Regions from separate parts of the Pseudomonas sp. TE21435 genome, predicted to be linked through region 2. Evidence: riboswitches for the same ligand, from Rfam matches in the RefSeq annotation. Region 2 holds a riboswitch; each other region holds the start of a gene.
The links. Region 2 has a riboswitch for cobalamin ahead of cobW (cobalamin biosynthesis protein CobW). Riboswitches for the same ligand answer to the same signal wherever they lie in the genome.
Positions count from the first base shown of each region.

Region 1: linked by a shared signal. The riboswitch ahead of ACZ9C1_RS03705 (ABC transporter substrate-binding protein) and the one ahead of cobW (cobalamin biosynthesis protein CobW) in region 2 are both predicted to bind cobalamin.
Region 3: linked by a shared signal. The riboswitch ahead of ACZ9C1_RS08730 (TonB-dependent receptor) and the one ahead of cobW (cobalamin biosynthesis protein CobW) in region 2 are both predicted to bind cobalamin.

Region 1 covers NZ_JBWBQZ010000001.1:810,117-815,782, forward strand. Annotated here, with positions in the region: gene ACZ9C1_RS03700 (FecCD family ABC transporter permease) at 1-999, opposite strand, end outside; gene ACZ9C1_RS03705 (ABC transporter substrate-binding protein) at 996-2,009, opposite strand; cobalamin riboswitch at 2,119-2,316, opposite strand; gene ACZ9C1_RS03710 (acetyltransferase domain-containing protein) at 2,344-3,495, opposite strand; gene ACZ9C1_RS03715 (PDR/VanB family oxidoreductase) at 3,679-4,653, opposite strand; gene ACZ9C1_RS03720 (aromatic ring-hydroxylating oxygenase subunit alpha) at 4,717-5,666, opposite strand, start outside.
Region 2 covers NZ_JBWBQZ010000001.1:1,651,255-1,656,920, forward strand. Annotated here, with positions in the region: gene cobN (cobaltochelatase subunit CobN) at 1-1,171, opposite strand, end outside; gene cobW (cobalamin biosynthesis protein CobW) at 1,175-2,242, opposite strand; cobalamin riboswitch at 2,344-2,540, opposite strand; cobalamin riboswitch at 2,602-2,824, shown strand; gene ACZ9C1_RS07425 (CbtB domain-containing protein) at 2,925-3,110, shown strand; gene ACZ9C1_RS07430 (CbtA family protein) at 3,121-3,810, shown strand; gene ACZ9C1_RS07435 (cobalamin biosynthesis protein) at 3,810-4,220, shown strand; gene cobM (precorrin-4 C(11)-methyltransferase) at 4,249-5,001, shown strand; gene ACZ9C1_RS07445 (DUF1272 domain-containing protein) at 5,066-5,308, shown strand; gene ACZ9C1_RS07450 (response regulator transcription factor) at 5,495-5,666, shown strand, end outside.
Region 3 covers NZ_JBWBQZ010000001.1:1,957,817-1,963,482, forward strand. Annotated here, with positions in the region: gene ACZ9C1_RS08715 (N-acetyltransferase family protein) at 1-497, opposite strand, end outside; gene ACZ9C1_RS08720 (hypothetical protein) at 674-1,096, shown strand; gene ACZ9C1_RS08725 (PaaI family thioesterase) at 1,097-1,594, opposite strand; cobalamin riboswitch at 1,783-1,987, shown strand; gene ACZ9C1_RS08730 (TonB-dependent receptor) at 2,095-4,212, shown strand; gene ACZ9C1_RS08735 (GlxA family transcriptional regulator) at 4,351-5,406, shown strand; gene ACZ9C1_RS08740 (NAD(P)/FAD-dependent oxidoreductase) at 5,538-5,666, shown strand, end outside.

The sequences.
Region 1 (5,666 bases), 840 kb from region 2:
GCTGATCAGGATCAGCGCGAACACCGGTGCGCCGATCAAGGCCGTGACCACTCCCACCGGGATCACCTGGCCGGCGATCAGGGTGCGCGAGAGGATGTCGGCGATAATCAGGAACAGCGCACCGCCCAGGGCACTGGCCGGCAGCAGGCGGCTATGCCCGGGGCCGAGCAGCAGGCGCAAGGCGTGGGGGATGACCAGGCCGACGAAGCCGATGGCGCCGACGATGGACACCATCACCGCGGTGACCAGCGCCGCGCAACTGATCAGCAGCAGCTGTGTACGGCGCACCGGTACGCCCAGCGAGGCCGCCGAGTCGGCACCGAAGGTAAAGGCGTCCAGTGCCCGGCGTTGCCACAGGCATATCGCGAGGCCGAACAGAGCGACCGGCACCGCCAGCCACACCGACGGCCAGCGCACGCCGCTGAGGTTGCCCAACAGCCAGAACAGGATGCCGCGGGCCTGCTCGGCGGTGGCCGACTTGGTGATGAGAAAGGCGGTGAGCGCGTTGAACAGCTGCGAGCCGGCGATGCCGGCGAGGATCACCTGGGCGTTGTCATGGCGGCTGCCACTGGCGCGCGACAGCAGCAGCACCAGGGCGAATGCCGCCAGCGCGCCGATGAAGGCGCCTGCCGACAGCGACAGCACCGCGCCGCCCAGGCCGAACAACCCCACCGCCACCGCACCGGTCGAGGCACCGGCCGACAGGCCCAGCAGATACGGTTCGGCCAGCGGGTTGCGCAGCAGCGCCTGGAGGATCACCCCGCAGGTCGCCAGCCCCGCGCCACAAGCGGCGGCGACCAGGGTGCGCGGCAGGCGGTAGTTCCAGACGATGCCGGCGTCGATCGGGTCGACGGCATGGCCGGCCTGCCACAGCTGGTTGGCCAGCACCTGCCAGATCGCCTCGGCGCCGACTCGGGTCTCGCCGATGGCAATCCCGGCAAGCATGGCCAGGCACAGGGCGAGCAAGGCAAAGAGGCTGATGGGCAGCAGGCGGTTCATGACTGGGGTGCTTTACCGCTGGCGAAGGCGCTGGACAGCACGTCCAGGCCGCGGAACAGGCGGATGCCGGCCTGCATGGCGTCGGCATCGAGGACGATGATGCGGCCGTGCTTGACCGCGTCCATATTGCGCGTGACCGGGTCGCTGCGCAGGAAGTCGAGTTTTTTCTGGTAGTCGTCGGCCGGGTAGCGACGGCGGTCCATGCGCGCGACGATCAGCCAGGTGGGGTTGGCCCTGGCCAGGGTCTCCCAGCCCACGGTAGGCCATTCTTCGCTGGATTCGACCACGTTGCGCACGCCGAGGGTCTGCAGCATGTAGTCGGCCACGCCCTGGCGGCCGGCGACATAGGGGTCGGTCTTGAGGTCGGCGCTGGAAAACCAGAACAGCGCGCTGGTGTGCGCCAGGTCCTGGCCGGCCAGGCGCTGCCTGGCCTGTTCCAGCTGGCCCTGGAGCTCGGCATTCAGGCGCGCGCCACGTTCCTGCACGTCGAAGATCTCGGCCAGCTGGCTGACGCTCTTGTAGATGCTCTGCACCTTGAACGGCTGCAGGCGGGTGCCGTCGGCGCCCACCAGGTTGTCCTTGCCCTCGCAGTCCGAGGGCAGCAGGTAGGTGGGGATGCCCAGCTCCTGGAACTGCTCGCGGGTGCCGACCGCGCCCTGGGCGCCGATCATCCACTCGAACTGCGCCGTTACCAGTTGCGGACGTTTGCCGACCACCGCCTCGAAGCTCGGTTCGTTGTCGGCCAGACGCGGGACCTTGTCGTTCTGCGTCTTGAATTCCGGCAGCACGTTGTTGAACCACAGCGAGGTGCCCGCCAGCCGCTCACCGAGGCCCAGGGCATAGAGCAGCTCGGTGCCGGCCTGGCCGACGGTCACCGCCCGTTGCGGGGCCTGGGTGAAGGTCTGCGGCATGCCGCAGTTGTCGACGGTCAGCGGGTACTGGGTGGCGCTGGCGTGGGCCAGGCCCGACAGGGACAGGCCGGCGAGGAGGGCGGCGAGGCGGTGCGGCATGGTGGGGCGATCTCCTGGGTGGTGCACGGAATGGCCCACGGACAGGCATCGCCCGGCAGCCTGCGCAAGCACGCGGCCAGGGCGGATGACCATCCCGGACACCCCGCCGGTTGGTGAATGCGTGCCGGCAGGTCTCCTGACTGGTGCGTCCAGGCCGGCGCCAGCCTTCCCGGGTCGGCAGACCCAGTGGCATCGATGGCGCAGGCTCGGCACCTACAGTTGCGGGGGCAGTTCCCTTTGGATCGCCAGTGGCGAGCCCGGGATTCCCTTTTGATTCCGTGTGGAAACCGGCGGGCGGCATGGTAGACCATCGGGCTGTCGGGTGAAAACGCTTTTACAGGTACTTGAGCCAGGCGATATCGCGCCGTCGCGCTTTCAGCCGGGCGAACCAGCGCACCGGCAGGTACAGGACAAGTGGCAGCAGCACGGCGGTCAGCCATACCGCCCCGATGCCATCGAAACCGAAATAGCGGCCCTGGTTCAGGCCAAACAGTGCCACGCAGGCCACGTACAGCAGCTTGAGCGCATACAGGTGCAGCAGGTAGAAGAACATCGGCGCTGCGCCAAACACCGCAAGCGGGCCGATCCAGCGGGCGTCGCCGGCACGCTCGAAGCCGCGCAGCAGGAGCAGGCCGACGCCAAGGGTCAGGGCCAGGAACAGCAGCGACGGTGGGTATTTGGTGATATTGAAGAAGCTCATCAGCGTCTGCCCGACGCGGGCGTAGAGGCTCCAGGGGGCTTCGCCGTAGCCATTGAGCAGGCGCAGCGCGACGAACCCAAGCAGCAGGCCCGCGCCGGCCCATAGCAGACGCTGCTGGCGCTTGCCGGCGTCGCTGCCCCGGGCAAACCACGGCCCGAGCCCATAACCCAGGGCGATCACGCCGATCCACGGCAACAGCGGGTAGGACGTGCGCAGGCGCAGATGTTCGCCTACCTCCAGCCAACTGCGCTCATGCAGGATCGCCCATGGCACATGCAGCGCCGATTCCGGCCTGAAGTGCAGGCCATCGAGCAGGTTGTGACCGGCGACGATCAGCGCGCCGAGGGCGAGCAGCGCCGGGCGCGGCAGCCACACCAGCAGTGACAGGGCGAGCATGCTCAGGCCGATGGCCCAGATCACCTGCAGGTAGATCACGCTCGGAGGCAACTGGAAGGTCCAGGCGAAGTTGACCAGGGTGAATTCCAGCACCACCAGGAACAGACCGCGCTTGAACAGGAACACCGAGACATCGCCACGGCCCTGGTGCTTTTCGCCATACAACCAGGCCGATAGCCCGGTAAGCAGCACGAACACCGGCGCGCAGAGGTGCGCCAGGGTGCGGCTGGCGAACAGGCTGGGTTCGGTGGCGTCGATGGTCATCGGGTCGCTGACCTGGCGGTGCAGGAAGAACGTTTCGCGCACGTGATCCAGCAGCATGAACAGGATCACCAGGCCACGCAGGGCGTCGATGCTTTGCAGGCGTTGGGGGAGTTGGGGGCTGGCCATTGAAAAAAGTCGCAAACAGTGGAAGTAAAATGTTATCTCATAACAATTTTTCAATCCACTGGCCTGCATTTACATCGAGGCGCCTGACGCCATCGCGGCACGCTCGCTCCAGCTCATGCGCTATTCCTGGAGCGGGCCTGCGCCGCGATGGTATCGTTCGCCCCGTTGGGACGCGATCTGGCTTCAGAGATCCAGCACCAACCGCGCCGAGCGCGCCCGCGACACGCACAGCATCATGCTCTGCTGCGCGGCCTTTTCCTCGTCGCTGAGGTATTGGTCGAAATGCTCGGCCTCGCCTTCGAGGATCGCCGTCTCGCAGGTGCCGCACACGCCTTCGCGGCACAGGCACTCGACCTTCGCGGCCTTGGACTTCTCGATGGCCTGCAGGATGGTCATGCCTGCCTCGACTGCCAGCTCGGTGCCTGAACGGGCCAGCACCACCGTGAAGGCCGCACCTGTGGCCGGCGCGGCGGCGGCGAACTGTTCCCAGTGCACCCGCGATTCGGCGATGCCAGCGGCGGCGGCGGTGGCGATCACCGCGTCGATCAGCGGCTTGGGCCCGCACACATAGAGGTGGGCGTCATCGGCCAGGCCCGCGCACAGCGCGGCGAGGTCGAGCTTGCGGTCCAGGCTGTCGATGTAGAACCGCGTGTTGCCGGCATGCGGGCCTTGTTCCAGGTCGCCCTGGAAGGCGCCGTGTTCCGGGGCGCGGAAGGCGTAGTGCAGCTCGTAGGGGGTGGCGCCCCCTTCCAGCTCGTGCAACTGCGCCAGGAACGGGGTAATGCCGATGCCGCCGGCGATCAGCACATGGCGCCCGGCATCGGCGTCCAGGGCGAACAGGTTGTTGGGGGTGGAGATGGTCAGCTCGCTGCCCACCGCTACCTGGTTGTGCATGAACGCCGAACCGCCCTTGGACTGCTCCTCGAGCCGCACGCCGATCTGGTAGCTGTGCAACTGGCGCGGGTCGCTCATCAGCGAGTAGGCATTGCTGAACTGGCTGCCGCAGGCGGATTGCATCTGCACGATCACGTGGCTGCCACCGCTGAAGGCGGGCAGGGCGGCGCCGTCGGCGCGGGCCAGGGTGAAGCGCTTGATCTGCGGCGTGGCCTGTTCCACACCGGTCACGCGCACCTTGAACATCTCGTATTGCTTGGCCATGGCGTACCTCGACAACAAAGCCCCGCGCCAGGCCCTGGCGCGGGGCGGGGAGCTGGCGTGTGTTCAGTCGTCCAGGTGGGCGACCGCGATCAGGTTGTGGAAGTGGGCGATGCCGTGCTCGCTGACGCCGCTGCGCTGGGCGTCGACCATGATCCGGCCCTGGCCACGGTAGCCGCGGGACTTCAGGCCTTTCTGCACGCTCTCGACCAGGCGCAGGTCCTCGGGGCGGAACACTTCGCGGTACCAGTCGATCAGCTTGTGCTGCTCTTCGCTGAGCTCCTTGTTGAGGAAGTAGATGTCGTAGTGCTGCAGGGTGGTCTCGGCATCGACCGGGAACTCGTAGATCACGGTCATGAAGTTGGCCCCTGGCGGTACGTTGAACATGGTGCACGGCCAGGCCCAGAAGCCGGCGAAGGACGGGTCTTTCACCGACTCGTCGAAGGTGAATGACTGCTCCGACGGTTTGGCCAGGCCATATTGCAGGGTCCAGTTGCCGTGCAGGCTGTGGCTGTACTGGCCGACGTCCACCGAATCGGAGAAGCCAGGGTGGGCCGGGGCGCAGTGGTAGCACTCCAGGTAGTTGTCGACGATGGATTTCCAGTTGGCCGGAGTGTCGCTGACGAAGCGCGCGGCCAGGTGCAGGTCGTCGATCACCGCGCAGGCTTCGCGCATGCGCTTCTGCATGCCCGGCAGCTGGTCTTCGACGGAGCCTGCGTCGTTGTCCATGTTGATGAAGATGAAACCGGCGTATTCCTCCACGCGCAGCTGCACCAGGGTGGAATTGCCTTTGTCGAAGTTGGCCACGTTCTCGCAGTTGCGCGCATGGGCCAGCTCGCCGTCGAGCTTGAAGGTCCAGGCGTGATACGGGCAGGTGATCACATTCTTGGCCTTGCCGCTGCCTTCGAGCAGTTGGTGGCCACGGTGCGGGCAGACGTTGTAGAAGGCCCGCAGCACGTCGTCGCGGCCACGCACGACGATGATGCTCTCGCCGATCACCTGGCGGGTGATGTAGG
Region 2 (5,666 bases):
CGTCGCGAGTCGGGTAGTTGGCCAGCACCAGGGCCACGCGCTTCTCCTGGTTGTCCAGGCGCGCCAGTGTCACCCAGCGCCGCGCCAGTTCAGCGACGAAATCCATGCGTTCGGGGTGGGCGCGGTAGCAGACCACGTCGGACTGGCTGCGCTCACTGCGCCAGGCCAGGTCCTTGAAGCTCACCGGCCGGGTGATGATGCGCCCGTCCAGCTCGGGCAAGGCGATGTGCATCGCCAGGTCGCGGGCGCCGAGGCCCTGCTCGCTTTGCTCCCAGCCGGGCTGGTTGTCCTGGGCGCAGATCGCCTGCAACACCGGCACGTCGCGACGCAGCGGGCGCAGATTGGGCTGTTCGGGGCTGGACAGGGCAAAACCTGTGGTGTTGATCACCACCTCGGCCTGCACTTCGTCGAGCCAGGCCTCGACCTGGTCCAGGCACGCGCGTTCCTTGAGGCTGGCCACGGCGATCGGTAAGGGATTCAAGCCGCAAGCCTGCAGGCGCTGGCAGAACACATCGATGAAGGCGGTGTTGGCTGCCTGCAGGTGGGAGCGATAAAACAGCAGCGGCGCCACTGGATACTCCGGATGCCATTCGGCGTACCAGTCCTCGAGCCGTGCGCTGGCCTTGGCCGGGTGGTAGACCACCGTGCGCGGCAAAGGCTGCGGCTCGTCCCAGGGGTAGGCGCGCCCCAGCCACTGGCTGGCCAGGCAGTTGAACAGGTTCAGTGCATTGGCCTTGCCACCCTGGCGCAGGAAATGCCAGAGGCGCTCGGCCTGTTCACCGCCCACCGTGCCCAGTCCGGTCAGCTCCGGGTCGGGACGGTCGTCGCCGGGTACCAGGATCAGCTGTACGCCACGGGCCGCCAACTCGACCAGTTGTTCGACACCATAGCGCCAGTAACCGACACCGCCATGCAGCGACACCAGGATCACCTTGGCATGGCGCAGCACCTGGTCGACATACAGGTCGACCGAGGCATGGTTCTGCACCTGCATCGGGTTGGCCAGGCGCACGCTGGGGAAATCCGCCGGCAACTGCTCGGCGGTTTCGGCAAGCAGCGCCAGGTGTGAATCACCGCTGCAGAGGATCACCAGTTCGGCGGGGGTCTGGCCGAGGTCGGCGATGCTGTCGTCCGGCACAAAGCCGCCGGGCTGGGTCCGCAGCAGGTGCATGGGTCAGGCGCCCAGGGCCTGGCGCAGGCGCGCTTCCAGCTGGGTCGCGTCCAGGTCCTGGCCGATCAGCACCAGGCGGGTGATCCGTGGCTCCTCGCTGCGCCATGCACGGTCGAAATGCTTGTCGAAGCGGGTGCCCACGCCCTGGATCAGCAGGCGCATCGGCTTGCCGGGAATGGCGGCGAAGCCCTTGGCGCGCAGGATGCCGAACTCGGTAACCAGTTGCGTCAAGGCATCGAGCAGCAGGCTTTCGTCAGCCTCGGGCAGGTCGATGGAGATCGAGTCGAAGGCGTCGTGGTCATGGTCGTCATGGTCATCGCCGTCGTGATGGCTGTCGTGGTGGGTGCGGCGGCCGTCGATATGCGCCTCGGACTCGGCGCCCACGCCCAGCAGCACCTCCAGTGGCAGGCGGCCGCTGCTGGCCTCGATCACCTTGACCGCCGGCGGCAGTTCCTCGGCCACTTCGGCACGGACCTTGGCCAGGCCCTCGGCATCGATCAGGTCGGCCTTGTTCAGTACCACCAGGTCGGCGCTGGCCAGTTGGTCGGCGAACAGTTCGTGCAGCGGCGACTCATGGTCGAGATTAGGGTCGAGCTTGCGCTGGGCATCGACCTGGTCCGGGTAGGCGGCAAAGGTACCGGCGGCCACGGCCGGGCTGTCGACCACGGTGATCACCGCGTCGACCGTGCAGGCGTTGCGGATTTCCGGCCACTGGAAGGCCTGTACCAGCGGCTTGGGCAAGGCCAGGCCGCTGGTTTCGATAAGGATATGGTCGAGGTCGCCGCGGCGCGCCACCAGCTCGCGCATCACCGGGAAGAACTCCTCCTGCACGGTGCAGCACAGGCAGCCATTGGCCAACTCGTAGACGCGGCCATTGGCCTCTTCCTCGGAGCAGCCGATGCTGCATTGCTTGAGGATCTCGCCATCGATGCCCAGCTCGCCGAACTCGTTGACGATCACCGCGATGCGGCGGCCCTGGGCGTTGTCGAGCATATGGCGCAGCAAGGTGGTCTTGCCCGAGCCGAGGAAGCCGGTAACGATGGTGACGGGGAGCTTGGCCAGTGTTTTCATGTCGCGATGCCCTTGGCAGCAATGGCGCGGGCATGCAGGACGACAGCCACGGCCCGTGTCGGCCTGGCTGTTTCGCCACCGGATCACCCCGCCCGGTTGAAAGTCGAAAACGTTGCGAGGCAGGTCTCCTGGCTTGCACCGCCGGCCATCAAAGCCGGTGGGATGGCGCCTTCCCGCGCGTGCGCAGTGGCTGTGCCGAACCCTTCAGTGCCTACAGTTGCGGGGGCAGCCGCGGCTTGTACCGCGTTCCCGTCTTAGCCCGGGCCAGCGCCCGGGAACCTCGAACCGGCAAGGCTACGCAGTGCCTGCCTGGCGGTCAACCGCCGCGGCGATTGACGCAGGCCCGGCCCCGTGATTTGCTAGCGCATTGCGTTCAGGTGCCCCCAACGGGGGTGAAACGGGAAACCGGTGCGTCGCGCCTCCTTGAAGAGGGCGACAAGGCCGGTGCTGCCCCCGCAACGGTAAGCGAGAGAAGCGTCCAGACCACTGTGCCCATCGTGCGGCATGGGAAGGTGGCGCTTGATCGATGGAGCCCCGCTCCACCTCGCCAGCCCGGAGACCGGCCTGACATGCTTGCAGAACACCCCGCGGTGGGCGGGCGCTGTCGTATCACCTGGGCCAGCCGTGCCCGGGGGCGTCGCGCCTGCCCGTTGCCACAACAAAAGCAGCAGAGGAACGCGTCATGCCCATCACCCACGCCAAACCCAGTATCGCCACCCCCGTCAGTCTCAGCCAGCGCCTGATCGTCGCGGTCGGCGCCAGCCTGCTGGGCCTGTGCCTGGTGTACTTCGCCGGTTTCTCGCACATCGAGGCGGTGCACAACGCCGCCCACGACACCCGCCACAGCGCCGCCTTCCCTTGCCACTGAGTACACCCGCATGATCACGCGCATCGCCCGTACCGCGGGTTTCAGCGGCCTGCTCGCCGCCCTGCTGCTGACCCTCCTGCAAAGCTTCTGGGTCGCCCCGTTGATTCTCCAGGCGGAAACCTATGAAACCGCCGCCCCCGCCGCTGAACATCATGAACATGGCGAGGCCGCCGCGCCTCATGAGCACAGCGCCGAGGCCTGGGCACCCGAAGATGGCTGGCAGCGTATCCTGTCCACCACCGGCGGCAACCTGGTGGTCGCCGTCGGCTTCGCCCTGATCCTCGCCGCGCTGTACAGCCTCCGCGCCCCGGGCCGCGTGGCCACCGGCGCACTGTGGGGCCTGGCGGGCTTCGCCGTGTTCTGCCTGGCGCCGACCCTGGGCCTGCCACCGGAACTGCCAGGAACAGCGGCCGCCGACCTCGGCCAGCGCCAGACCTGGTGGATCGGCACCGCCGCCGCCACCGCCGCCGGCCTGGCGTTGCTGGTGTTCGCCCAGCACTGGCTGTTCAAGGTGCTCGGCGTCGCCCTGCTGGTGATCCCGCACCTGATCGGCGCGCCACAGCCAGCGGTTCATGAAAGCCTGGCCCCCGAGGCGCTGGAGACCCAGTTCAAGATCGCTTCGTGGCTGACCAACGCCGCGTTCTGGTTGGCCCTGGGCCTGCTCAGCGCCTGGTTGTTCCGCCGCTCCAGCCAGCACTGATGCGCGACCTTGCTCCCCAGCCGGCGTTGTATGCCGGCTTTGGTTGCCGCCGTGGCTGTCCGGTCGAGACGCTCGCGGTGCTGCTGCGCCAGACCCTGACCAACCACGCCCTGCCCCTGTCGGCGCTGAAGGCAATCGCCAGCATCGAACCCAAGGCGCGCGAGCCCGGCCTGCTGGCACTGGCCGAGCGGCTCGGGTTGCCGTTCATCTGCTTCGACAGCAGCCACTTGTCGACCTTCGAAGCGCTGCTCAGTCAGCGCTCGACAACGGTGTACGCCCAGACCGGCTGCTGGGGCGTCGCCGAAAGCGCAGCCCTGGCCCTGGCCGGCCGTACCGGCGTTGCGCCGCGCCTGCATGTGCCAAGGCAAAGGCTCGGCGGCGCTACCCTGGCCCTGGCCATCGGCGGATAATCCGCCTCTTTACCTGCAAGGAACCTCCATGACGGTCTATTTCATCGGTGCCGGCCCCGGCGATCCCGAGCTGATCACGGTCAAGGGCCAGCGCCTTGTCCGACAGTGCCCGGTAATCATCTACGCAGGCTCGCTGGTACCTGCTGCAGTGCTCGAGGGGCATCAGGCGCACACCGTCATCAACAGCGCCGAGCTGCACCTGGAGCAGATCATCGAGGCCATGCGCCAGGCCCATGCCAACGGCCAGGACGTGGCCCGCGTGCACAGCGGCGACCCTAGCCTGTACGGCGCCATCGGCGAACAGATCCGCCACCTGCGTGAGTCGGGCATCGATTACCAGATCATCCCCGGAGTCACCGCCACTGCCGCCAGCGCCGCGCTGCTGGGTTGCGAGCTGACACTGCCGGACGTGGCGCAGACGGTGATCCTCACCCGCTACGGCGACAACTCGCCGATGCCCGCCGGTGAACAGCTGGCCGATCTGGCCCGCCATGGCAGCACCCTGGCCATCCACCTGGGTGTACGCCACCTGCCGCGTATCGTCGAGCAACTGCTGCCCCACTATGGCGCCGACTGCCCCATTGCCGTGGTCCATCGTGCCACCTGGCCAGACCAGGATTGGGTCAAGGGCACCCTGGCGGACATCGTCGAGCGCCTGGCAGCCAAGGGCTTCCGGCGTACCGCGCTGATCCTCGTCGGTCATGTCCTGGGCGATGCCCCGTTCGCCGACTCGGCCCTGTACCGCGCCGGTCACGCCCATCTCTACCGCCCCGGCCCGTGAAGCGATTGCCGAGTGAGCGTGGGCGGCGCACACTGGGCCTTCCAACTGGATGGAAACCCTGCCCATGCTCGACCTGCGCCCCAACTGCGAATGCTGTGACACCGACCTCCCTCCCGAAAGTCCGGATGCGCTGATCTGTTCGTTCGAGTGCACCTTCTGTCGTGCCTGTAACGAGCGGCATTTCCATGACCGCTGCCCGAACTGCGGCGGCCAACTGGTGATGCGCCCCACTCGTGTGGGCAAGGTACTGGGCAACAACCCCGCCTCCACCCAGCGAGTGCTCAAGCCGCACGCCCCCTGCGGCTGAGCGCTTGGACCCAAACCTTGTTTGTAGGAATTTTCTACAGCTTGTTGCGGGATTTTCAACACACCTATACTCGCCTATTACCAAGGGTCCTGAATGTCCGTAAGGTGCGCGCTGCCCAGCAAGTCCGCGGCCCGCGCCTGAAATGCAACGCAGGAAGCGGGCTGCACTTTGACAGGAGTGACCTGAATGACATCCGTGCTGTTGGTCGATGACCACCACATTGTGCGACTCGCCGTACGCATGCTGCTTGAACGCGAACGCTTCACCGTCGTGGGTGAAACCGGCAAAGGCAAAGAGGCCGCCCGCCTGGCCGAGCAGACCAGGGCCGATGTGGTTATCCTCGACATCGGCCTGCCCG
Region 3 (5,666 bases), 310 kb from region 2:
CTGACCATCACCCAGTCGCGGTGCCGCTCGTCGCCGCAAGGGAAGATCGCCTCGCCCACCTTGCGAAAGCCGTTGCGCTGATAGAAACCGATCGCCCGAGCGTTCAGCTCATTGACTGTCAGACGCGCCTGGCCATCGACCTGGGCCAGGGTGGTGGCGAGCAACAATTGCGCGGCGCCGGTGCCATGGGCGCAGGGTAGTACATAGCAACGGGAGATTTCCGCCAGTTGATCGGCCTCGGCAATACCCAGCTTGCCGGGCGCCAGGTCGAGCATGCTGTAGCCCAGCACCTGGCCATCCCGTTCGACCACCAGCAACCGCTTGTGCGGGTGCTCCAGGTGCGCCTGGAAATGTTCGGGCTGGAGATGGTAGGCGATGTAGTGTTGCTGGGCGCTGACCGCGCTATCGGGCGGGCTGGCCAGGGCGAAGGTCGCCTGGCCGACAAGGCTCAGGGCCACGCAGTCTTCGTCACGGGCCGGGCGAATCTGGTAGGGCATGGCAACATCCTGTCGGGCAGCCGGGTCACGTTTGACAATGCCAGCCTTACCCTCCCCTGTCCATCAGCCTCAAAAGTGAAACCGCTTGGCCCTGAACTGGCATTTTTGCCAGTAGACACTCCTGCGCTGGAATTCCATCTTCAGTTGTCACTCTCGCACCCTATTGGAGTATGAACATGACCACCGAAGCAGCTCAGGAAATCGGCATCACAATCTATGGCCAGAACAGCACCTCGGCCAACGCTCTGAAAGTGTATCGACAAGATTGGTTCGATGAAGGATTTGGTTTTGCTATCGAAGCAGTCAGCGACGTAAAACCAGACCAAGCGCAACTTTGGCTGAAGCTGACCGGCTACTGGTGCCCCCAACCTGGCGACTATCTTCTCAGTAATGAAGATCAGGATGAAAAGCCTCACATCCTCATCGAGTTTGGCTACTTCGGCCATACGATCAAGGCAATCGAGGCCGGAACATTCGAACTTCATACGATTGACTATGAAAAACGTTCGTTGACCGGCCGGTTCGAGTTCCCCGTAGAACTGGATAATGCTGGTTTCGACATCGAAAGCTGGGACTTCGATGTCGCAGCCCATACCTGATCAACCTTGCTGGTGCGCCTGGCGCTTGAGCTTCTCGGTGTCGACCCGCACAAATACCGAATCGGCGGTGACCGTCAGTACATCCCTGGCCCAGACCTCGCAGATCACCCGGGTCTTGCGCCCCAGCTCACCCTCGACCCGGGCCTTGAGCAGCAGTTCGACGCCCATGGGCGTGGGCTTGAGGTAGGTCAGGCCAAGCTGGCCGGTGACGCAGTCGATACGCGGCAGGCTGCCAGGTTCGCGGCCTTCGGCACGGTAGTGACAGGCCATGGCGGTCCAGTTGGAGTGGCAGTCGACCAGCATGGCCAGCAGGCCACCGTAGACCAGGCCGGGCCAGCCGGTGAAGGTCGGGTCGGGGGTATGCCGGCACCACAGGTGGATGCCGTCGGCGTCCCAGTGGCTCTGCACATGCAGGCCGCTGGGGTGGGAACAGCCGCAGCCGTAGCAGATGCCTTCGGGGGCGGCGAGTTGTTGCAGGGACAGGGCTTGCTCGGTCATACGCGTCCTTGGCTTGTTGGTGTTGGATAAGGAGGCTGGCTACCGATGGTAGCGCCCTGCGCGGCCTGCGCCAATGCACGAGGCCTGCCCGCAGACAACGCTGGCCTGACGGTAACCGCTCTGAACCGCGATTCAGCCACACTCAGCCCACCCATCCAGACGATTGACTCCCTGCCCGTTCGGTGGTCAGATGCGCGCCAGTTTCAGGTGCCCTGCGCCGCCGCGCGCAAGGTGAAACGGGAAGCCGGTGAGTCGATACCACGACAAGTCCGGCGCTGCCCCCGCAACGGTAAGCGAGCGAACCCTTCGACAGACCACTGTGCACACGCATGGGAAGGTGAAGGTTTCATGCCCCTCGCAAGCCCGGAGACCGGCCTGAGGCTTCACTTGGCAACCCGCGGTGGGCGGGCGCAGGCCGGTATTCGCGTGCGCGCCTGCGCGCGCTTCGCCGTTGCGTGTTTTCCACCGGGATCCATTCTTTCCTGCAGCAGTGGAACGACATGTCCCGTATCAACAAGCTTCACACCCTGGCGGCCTGCCTGGCCGTGTCCCTGCCGGCGCTGGCCGACGAGCAGCCCAGCCCTGCGCTCACCCTGCCCTCCACGGCGATCACCGACAGCCGCGACCCGCAGACCGTCGACCTGGCCACCCCCACCCAGGCCGGTTCACGCCTGAACCTCAGTGCCCTGGAAACCCCGGCGAGCACCAGCAGCATCACCGCCGCGCAGATTCAGCAGCGCAACAACACCACGGTGCAGGATGCCGTGACCCGCTCGCCGGGCATCACCTTCATCGGTACCCCTGGCGATGGCGGCACCGGCTTGTCGGCGCGCGGTTTCACGGGCCAGAGTTCGGTGATGACCCTGTTCGACGGGTCGCGCCTGTACGCCGGTGCCGGCACCCTCACCTACCCGGTCGATCCCTGGATGGTCGAGCGTATCGATGTGATCCGTGGGCCTGCCTCGGTGCTGTATGGCGAAGGCGCCACCGGGGCAACGGTCAACGTGATTCCGAAAAAGCCCTTCAGCGGTGATATCCGCAACCACCTGCGCCTGGGCTATGGCTCCTGGGACCGCCAGCAACTGGGGCTGGACAGCGGCGGCAGCCTGAGCGAGCGCCTGAGCTACCGCGCCACCCTGAACCAGCAGGCGGGCAACGGCTGGGTCGACCGCACCGATTCGCGCAGCCTGGCGTTTTCCGGCGCGCTGCGCTTCGATGCCAGTGACGACCTGAGTTTCACCTTGTCCCACGAACGCGGCGACGCGCAACCTGCCAACTACTACGGCACGTCGCTGATCGACGGCCATCTGCGCAGCAGCGTGCGCAACAAGAACTACAACGTCAGCAATGACGAACAGCGCTACCACGATGAGTGGACACGGCTGACCAGCGACTGGAACATCAGCGACAGCATCAGCGCCAGCAACCAGCTGTACTACATCAAGAGCCGTCGCCACTGGCGCAATGCCGAGGAATACGCCTGGGATGCCGGTGTGATCCAGCGCGGCAGTTTCCTGGAGATCAAGCACAACCAGGAGCAGATCGGCGACCGCCAGAGCTTCACCTTCGATCACTCGCTGTTCGGCCTGGCCAGCAAGACCGTGGTGGGCGCCGAGTACAACAAGATCCGCTTCAACATTGACAGCAACTCGCCCTACGAAGATGGCTACACCGACTCGCTCGACCCTTGGCGGCCGGCACCCGGCGGGTTCCACAGTGCCGATCCGACGCGCCCGCAGACGCTGTCGAAAACCAGCACCTTCTCGCTGTTCGCCGAAAACCGCACGCAACTGACCGAGCGCCTGTCGCTGGTCACCGGCATACGCCGCGACCAGAACCACATCGACCGCAACGACCTGGTGAAGGACACTCGCGAAGACCAGAGCCTGCGTGGCGGCAACTGGCGCGCCGGCCTGGTGTACGCGCTGACTGACGATCTGTCGGTGTACGGCCAGTACTCCACCAGCGAGGATGGTGTCGGTGACCTGCTGACCCTGCGCCCGGAGCAACGCCTTGAACTGACCGAAGCCAAGCAGACCGAATTCGGCCTCAAGCAACGGTTCTGGGACGGACGCGGCGAATGGACGTTGGCGGCCTACCACATCGTCAAGAAGAAGCTGCCGGTGTACGACGTGGTCTCCAAGCGCAGCCAGCAGGCAGGCCAACAGACCTCCGATGGCCTGGAGGCAAGCCTGGAGCTGGCTCTGGGCAATCAATGGCAACTGTCGGGCAACGCAGCCTTGGTGCGCGCCAAGTACGATGATTTCACTCAACTCAGCCGAGGCGTTTCCTACGACCGGTCTGGCAACCACCCGCAGGACGTCCCACGTCGAACCGCCAACCTGTGGCTGAGCAAAGGCTTCGGGCAAAGCGTCGACACCGGTATTGGCCTGCGCTACGTAGACGCCCGCTATACCAGCGCCGCCAATGACCAACGCGTGCCGGGCTACACCGTGGTCGATGCCAACATCGGCTGGCAGGTGCTGCCCGACGTGCGCCTGGGCCTGCAGGTGAACAACCTGTTCGATCGCGAGTACGCCCAGTCGAGCTACAGCGGCGAACAGTGGCTGCTGGGCGCGCCGCGCTCGTATTTCGCCACGGTGGACTACAGCTTCTAGATCGGCCAGGTAACAGCGTGAGAGCGGGCTTGCCCCGCTCCCACAAGAGCCCAGGTCTGACGGCCATCGCGTCGTGCTTGAACATCATCGCGCCAACTGCTCGACTAGGGCCTACGCCCCGTCCACAAGCAGCGCGCCATGACCGACATCCCGCAGATTCCCGCAGCGCCCGTGCACGCGCTTGACCAGCCGCGCACCTTGCTGTTCCTCGCCTACCCGCAGATGGGCCTGCTCGACCTCAGCGGCGCGCAGACGGTGTTCTGGGCCGCGACCAAGGCCCGTGCTGCGCGCGGCCTACCCGGCTACCGGGTGGTCACCGCCAGCCTCGAAGGGGGCCTGGTCCCCACCGCTGAAGGCCTGGCCGTCGCCACCGAGCCACTGGCGCCCTGGCTGCACGAGCCCTTCGACACGCTGGTCGTGCCCGGAGCCCCGGAGATCGTCCGCACCCTCCCTGATCACGCCGAACTGGTCGCTTGGCTGGCCAAGGCCGCCCAACGCGCCCGACGTACCGCTTCGGTATGCAGCGGCACCTTCCTGCTGGCCGCCGCCGGCCTGCTCGATGGCCGCCGGGCCGCCACCCACTGGGCGATGTGCGATGCCCTGCACCGACGCTTCCCGGCCATCGAGGTGGATGCCGAATCGATCTTCGTGCAGCAGGATCAGGTGTGGACTTCGGCTGGCGTCAGCGCCGGCATCGACCTGGCGCTGGCCCTGGTCGAGGCCGACTGCGGCCGCGAGGTGGCCATGCAGGTGGCCCGTGAATTGGTGGTATTCCTCAAGCGCCCCGGCGGCCAGGCGCAGTTCAGCGAACTGCTCAAGGCCCAGGGCGAGGACAGCGACGCCTTCGAGACCCTGCACCTATGGCTCAGCGAGCACCTGGGCGACCCGCGCCTGACGGTCGAGCGGCTGGCCGAACAGGCGCGCATGAGCCTGCGCAACTTCACTCGGGTGTACAAGCACAAGACCGGGCGCACCCCGGCCAAGGCCATCGAGGTGTTCCGCCTGGAGGCGGCGCGCCGCTTGCTGGAAAACTCCGACCAGCATATCGAGCAGGTCGCCCGCCAGTGCGGGTTCGGCAGCGAGGAGCGCATGCGCCTGGCGTTCCAGCGTCACCTGGCGGTGACCCCGCGGGACTATCGGGCGCGCTTCGCCCGCAGCGTGCCGCTGGCCGAAATCCAGGGTTCTTTGGCCTAGGGGCAAACCGAGGGGGCGCTTAGCATCTGCACCACGCTTGTCGGGCCGCAATCCAGGCTCACCCACAAGGCGTACCCTTTTTCCACTGCCGCAGCGACAACATCGATAATCGCGGCATCCAGGAGCCCCTCATGAAACAGATCCTGATCATTGGCGCAGGCTTCGCCGGGCTGTGGAGCGCCCTCGGCGCCGCCCGCCTGCTCGACCTGCACAAACGCGACGACGTGCTGATCACCGTGCTCGCCCCCCAGGCTGAACTA